Regions from separate parts of the Candidatus Clostridium radicumherbarum genome, predicted to be linked through region 2. Evidence: riboswitches for the same ligand, from Rfam matches in the RefSeq annotation. Region 2 holds a riboswitch; the other holds the start of a gene.
The links. A riboswitch is a leader RNA that binds a small molecule or an ion and turns the genes downstream of it on or off. The one in region 2 is predicted to bind cyclic di-AMP.
Positions count from the first base shown of each region.

Region 1 (3,425 bases), 1.3 Mb from region 2:
TGTTTTTGGAAGCAAGGATTTAAGTGCAAAGCTTACAATTGCTCCAAAAATTAATAACTATTTAGGGCTTCCTGATGTAAGCGGCAGGGAATTAAAACATGAATTTGAAAAGCACATTAAAGCTATGAACATCCATATAACTTATGAAAGAATCAATTCTATTTATGCTATGGGAGACTATTTTGCTTTAATGGTTAATGAAAAACTTTACGAAGCAAAAACAGTAATACTGGCAACTGGAGTTGAATACACAAAGGCCTTAAAGGGAGAAGAAAAATTTTTGGGCAAGGGTGTAGGCTACTGCGCTACCTGTGATGCACCACTATATAAGGGTAAAATAGTAACTATCATAGGCTATAATAAGGATGCTGAAGAAGATGCAAACTATGTTAGTGAACTTGCTGCAAAAACCTACTATGTCCCAATGCATAGGAATGTAGGTAATTTAAAGGAAAGCATTGAAATTGTAGCTGATAGACCTGTTGAAATAGCAGGAGATGATTTTGCTCACAGCTTGATTCTTAAAAATAAGGTTATAAAAACAGATGGTATCTTTATTTTAAAGGACAGTGTTCCGCCTGGGCAATTGGTTCCAGGTCTTACTATAGAAGAAGGTCATATAAAAGTAAATAGAAGCATGTTAACAAACATTGAAGGACTATATGCAGCTGGTGATTGTATTGGGAAACCCTATCAATATATAAAGGCTGCAGGCGAGGGACAGGTTGCGGCACTTAATGCTGTTTCATATCTTGATAGTAAATAAATTTCACATAAAAGAACTCCTCAAAATTATTTTGAGGAGTTCTTTTATGCCTATTTAATTTTAAAAAATTATTGATTAACTACAAAAAAAACATGGTTTCCTATAGGTTTTACATTAGTTTTTTCTATGTTCTTCATCCAATAAGAAGTTGCAATTTTAGGATTATAGAAGAAAACTGCTTTATCTGTAGGATCTTTACCGTTTAAAGCCTCTAATACTGCATCATAACTTGCCTTATCTGGGATAACATCTATTTGACCATTTACTAAACAAGAAAAGGCATTTTTTTGTTTTATTACACCTTCTATAGACTTTGGAAAGCCTGGGCTTTGTACTCTGTTTAGTATCACGGAGGCAACAGCAACCTTTCCTTCATAGGGCTCAGATCTGCTTTCTGCAAAAACTATTTGAGCCATTAAATAAACGTCACTTTCTGTTACATAAATAGAATTATGATTATAGTTTAAAACTTGTATTGCGTCTATTTGCTCCTTGTATAAGTCACATTCTAATTCACTTGCTGCTTTTACATTAGACAAAGGTATAAATAAAAAGAAACATAAAAATAAAAATACTAAAGTGTATTTTTTCATTACAATCCTCCTTTTGCCTACGGGGTTAGCTGACGGGTTCGGTAAAGGCATAACCTACGTAATTACGATTCACCCCAAAAAAGTGGTTTCCCCGTGTTTTAAAATAAAAATAAAACTTAGGCTAATGATATTATTCCTCAATTTTAAAAAAAAATACAATATTTAAATAAAAAAATGACATACCATAAAAGGTATGCCAATATTGGTAATTTTAAGACTGTAATAAATTTTTAAAATCAGTGAATGCTTTTAAAAAATCACTATAATCTTTTATTACATTATTATATTTAGAAGTTGATGAAGCATATAATTCAGTAATCTTACTGCTGGTTAAATTAGACCCAGAGAGTTTTTCATTATTTATAGAGTATATAAGGCTTTCCATATAGCTGTTGTAATCTTCTATACTTGTATTAAATGCCTTGTAGCAGGTTATGGCCTTAGAAGGCACGGTTATATTTGAGAATTCCTGAGAAAGTTTGTCCAAGTTTGCTTTGTTTTTATTAATATCAGAAACAACTGCATCAAAGTTTGAATTATTAGCCCTTGCAGCTATTATTTTATCTGAAAAATCAATTTTAATAGGAAGAAACTTTGCTATTATACCTTCCATACTGTTAACAAAGTCTAAATTTTGTTTTTGAATTATTTCATTATCTTTTTTTAGCCTTACTAATTCATTAACGTAGCTAGAGGTATTGTCCACTAGAGTATTTTGCTTATTATTAATTAAAGGCTTTATGGCTTTAAGCTTTATAAGAGAGTAGTATTTATTACAATCATCTCTATATTTAATTAAATCGGCTCCTGCCTTGTCTAAGTCATTTCCGTTAGGGTTATTTAAAATTAAGTTAATCTGCTTGAAAATAAGTATGTTTTTATCTATACCATTAAGCAGGTTATCATTATCAGCTTTATATTTCTGAGTTGGAATTATCCCTTGAAGATTATCTTTAATTTTCGATAAATTATCTATTTTTGCAGGTAGGTCTTTTCTAATTTTATCAGGATCAATAGTTTGTCCAACAATAAATGCTTGCGTACTTGAGTTTATTTGATTTATCTGGTCTACGTAAGACTTAACAGCTTTTTCGTAAGTATTTAAAGATTTTCCTATTGAAAGATAATATGTGCCATAAAACACCATTGATATTATTAATGCAAAGGCTAAAACTGACAAAGTAAGTATTAAAGTTTTGTTTTTCTTTCGCTTCAATTTTGTGACCTCCTCTATGTTCCTTTAGTAATGGCTTATAAATTATTTATACTATATTATTCTAGTATTTATATTAAAATTCCTGCTATGTTTAATTTTATTATAAATATATTTAATTTTATGATTCTGTGTATACTATAACAGCGTTTATTAGTGTATAATTGTATATATATATTGAAAAGAACAGGAGGGCGAAATCACTTGACAGAATTTTTTAAGATTATTTTTAATAGTATAAAGACTATAAGTCCATTTAATATTTTGGATATTATAGTGGTTTCCTATATATTTTATAAAGCTTATATGCTAATTAAAGAGACAAGAGCCGTCCAGCTACTAAAAGGAATTTTGCTAATTTTACTTTTACTGCCAATTAGTTCTTTTCTACAGCTAAATATGCTTAACTGGATTTTAAGCAAAACTATAACTATAGGCGTACTTTCTATGATAATAATTTTTCAGCCTGAAATTAGAAGAGGTTTAGAGCACCTAGGAAGAAGTGCCTTTAATGATAGACATATATTAGAAGATGAAGAAATTATGGAAAAGGTAGTTAGCGAAGTAGTTGATGCTGTTGAGAATTTATCTAAATCTAAGACAGGGGCGCTTATTATAATAGAGAATCGAACAGGACTTGGTGATGTTATAGCAACTGGGACTAAACTTGATGCCATAGTTTCCTCGGCACTTTTAGAGAACATATTTGTTGTAAATACACCACTCCATGATGGAGCTACAATAATACGAAATGATAAGATTATTGCCTCTGGTTGTTTTCTTCCATTAACTAATAATGATGAAATTAGTAAAGCTCTTGGAACAAGACATAGAGCTGGGCTAGGAATATCGG
Region 1 is NZ_JBJHZY010000001.1:62,209-65,633, forward strand. It holds gene ACJDUH_RS00375 (NAD(P)/FAD-dependent oxidoreductase) at 1-766, shown strand, start outside; gene ACJDUH_RS00380 (cell wall hydrolase) at 835-1,359, opposite strand; cyclic di-AMP (ydaO/yuaA leader) riboswitch at 1,360-1,492, opposite strand; gene ACJDUH_RS00385 (hypothetical protein) at 1,571-2,575, opposite strand; gene cdaA (diadenylate cyclase CdaA) at 2,777-3,425, shown strand, end outside.
Region 1: another riboswitch for cyclic di-AMP. It lies ahead of ACJDUH_RS00380 (cell wall hydrolase); the one in region 2 lies ahead of ACJDUH_RS06315 (LysM peptidoglycan-binding domain-containing protein).

Region 2 (3,425 bases):
CAATTACCATCTTGAGATGAGCCTAAAAGTTCTGCAAATTGATTTCGTGCTAAGGTTCCGTAAATTGAACTACTTGCAGAAGCAGATGCTCTAATATTAAGTAGGTACACATTATTTATGGCAACGTATCTGCCTGTTAAATTTGAATTAATAAGATTTCCATATATAAAGCCTGACTGACCATTATAGGTTATTTGATACCAGCCATTAGAAAAATTCAAAATATTTACAATTGAGTCCTTTGGGATGGTTCCTGCTAAACTTGCGGTTGTAGAAGGACTAGTTCTAAAATTTGCCGCATAATTTACATTGATTATTTTACCTAAGGAAATAGATGTAGCAATAGAATCATCAACAATATTTATATATCTGCCGGGAATATAGCCATTATTAATATCATCCATTGTAACAAAATACCTTTTAGTGCCTTGAATACCTCCAAACACCTGATCCCAAGTTGCCTCATAGGTATATGCACCACTAATACCATTTAAGGTACCCCATCTATCAAAAATCAATACGTGATCACCTGGTCTATTAAGAATATCCATATGCTTTAATTGACTCAAAGATATTTTTGTAAAATAGTTATCAAATAAGGAATAGGTAGAGAGTTTATCACCTGAAATATTAAAAACTGACTGAACAAAACCTGAACAATCTATGCCTGAAGTACCTGGAATTAATCCATAACCTGCAGTTGTATTTACATTACCTGTATAGGCTCCCTTATTAACCGCATCTAAGAAATTTGTCCAAGAAGCACCGTATGAACTTGAATCTAAGCTATCATGACCACCCCAATTATAGGGAATTCCTCTAGCTTCATCTGCGGAAATTCCATTTAACTGATCTGGCTGAGTTACCATAGAAGAATAGGTAGAACTTATAGAATTATTTTTGCTTTTGTCATAAGTCCATGTGAGATTTATCATATTCAGTGCTCTTTGTTCTGCTTGACTTCTAGAAATAGAAGCGGCAGTAACAGCGCCTGCTTTATAAGAAGGAATTGTAAGTGCAGCTAAAAACATTAATGCTAATGATGTTTTATGGGTCCATTTCAACAATTATCACTCCTATAAGATTTTATAAAATAAGGAGCTGTTTTTGTGACAGCTCCTTATACAAATCAAATTAATATGAAAAAACCATTTTATCAACTCTTAATGCTACAGTCTTTGACCAAAGCCAAGTATTTGTAGTACTATCATCAAAATAGAACTGTGCACCATGAGTAGGATCTACACCTTTTAATGCATCTAAGGCTGCCTGTCTACTATCAGCTGTAGCAGCATTATTAATCCATCCATTTAAAACTGGTGTAAATTGATAGTAACCATTTATTTGTTGATAGATAACATCTTTAATAGTATTTGGCCAATCAGCACTTTTTACTCTGTTTACTACAACAGCACCAACAGCAACTTTAGCTTCATATGGCTCACCTTGAGCTTCAGCGTTTATAAGTCTAGCTAATAGATCTAAGTCTGCTGTAGTGTAAGGAATTACACCTGCAGAAGTCTGACCTCCAGAACTTGAAGGAGTTGAACTTGGTGAGGAGCTTGTACCAGGAATTATTAAAGTTTGATTTGGATATATAGCATCAACCCAATAGTTATTTGCAGTTCTTAAAGCAGTTAGAGAAACACCAAATTTTTTTGATATTAAATATAAGGTATCTCCGCTTTTTACTGTATATTGCACAGCAGGCACATTTAATACTTGTCCAGGATAAATCATAGCAGAACTTAAGTTATTGTTTTGCATTAGTACTGAACTATTTGTATTAAATAAATTACCTATTTTATAGAGAGAATCACCAGATACAACTTTGTAGCTGGCAGCATGTACTAAATTACCAGATAGGAATGAGATTGATAGTGCAAAAAGTAAACTTTTTGTTATTTTAGATTTTAGCATAATTGCCTCCTTTTGCCTCCGAGGTTAGTTGACGGGTTCGGGTAAGAGGTACCCTACTCATTAGATGAGATTCACCCCAGGATAAATCCCCCGTACTCCTTTTGGAGATTCGGCGTTTTGTATGTGATTATTGTAACAAATGAAATTATATATTTCTAGGCAATATATGTGGAAATGAGGGCAAATGATGGTATATGTTTTATTCTTAAGTATATTAAAGTTTATTTTAATCTAAACTATACATTATAAAATTAAAGTTCTTAAAACTATTTTAAATATATATAAAGTTGCGACAAAAATTTATATATTATATTATAAAATAAGGATTAATTTTAGAGGGGATGGCATATGAATGAATTTAATGACGAATTTTAAAAGACTAGGCAGTAATAATTTCCATGCATTAACCCATAAAAATTTTAGGTATTATTGGTTTGGACAATGTATCTCTTTAATAGGTACATGGATGCAAAGTATAGGTCAATCTTGGCTGGTTTTTACCCTAACAGGCTCACCATTTCTGCTTGGACTAGTTGGTACTATTCAATTCCTGCCCATAACAATATTTTCTCTTTTTGCCGGAGTAGTTGTAGATAGGTTTCCTAAGAAGAAGATATTATTAATAACTCAAAGCATATCTATGCTGCTTGCTTTAACTCTTTCAATTTTAGTATTTACACATACAGTAAAATATTCATACATACTTATAATAGCTCTTATTTTGGGATTTACAAATACATTGGATACACCAACACGACAAACCTTTGTGGTTGAGGTAGTTGGAAAGGAAGATTTAATGAACGCAATTGCATTAAATTCTGCTGTTTTTAACTTAGCAAGGATTCTTGGACCATCAATAGGTGCGTTAATTATGTCACTACTAGGTGCAGGATGGTGTTTCTTGTTAAATGGCCTTAGTTTCATAGCAGTTATTTATGGACTTATTAAAATAAAACCAACCCCTTATGTTAGAAAAACAAATCCAGAAAGCAAAATATTAAAGGAGATTAAAGATGGGTTATTATACATTTATAAGACTCCAAAGCTATTGAAAACAGTTTTAATTGTATTTGTAATGGGAGTTTTTGCTTTTAATTATAATGTGCTACTTCCTGTATTTACAAAAAATGTTCTTCATCAGTCGGAGAGAACCTATGGATTTTTAATGGCCTCATTGGGAATAGGTTCACTTATTGGAGCTGTTACGGTTTCTCTTAAAAGCAGGAAGGGTCCTAAACATTCAACTTTGCTCCTAAGTTCAATTATAGTATCAATAATGCTGATGCTTACTGGATTAAGTAAACTAGAGTACATAGCTGCAATTTCTTTAGCTATAACTGGTGTATTTAATATTTACTTTTCCACAACAGCAAATTCTACACTCCAAATAAACGCTAAAGATGAATACAGGGGAAGGGTGATGAGTGTATATGCCTTAGTTTTTGCAGGTTCAACTCCTATAGGTAATTTATTTTCAGGTACTGCTGCGGATAAGCTTGGAGCTT
Region 2 is NZ_JBJHZY010000001.1:1,332,107-1,335,531, forward strand. It holds gene ACJDUH_RS06310 (SH3 domain-containing protein) at 1-1,067, opposite strand, end outside; gene ACJDUH_RS06315 (LysM peptidoglycan-binding domain-containing protein) at 1,135-1,920, opposite strand; cyclic di-AMP (ydaO/yuaA leader) riboswitch at 1,920-2,045, opposite strand; gene ACJDUH_RS06320 (MFS transporter) at 2,273-3,425, shown strand, end outside.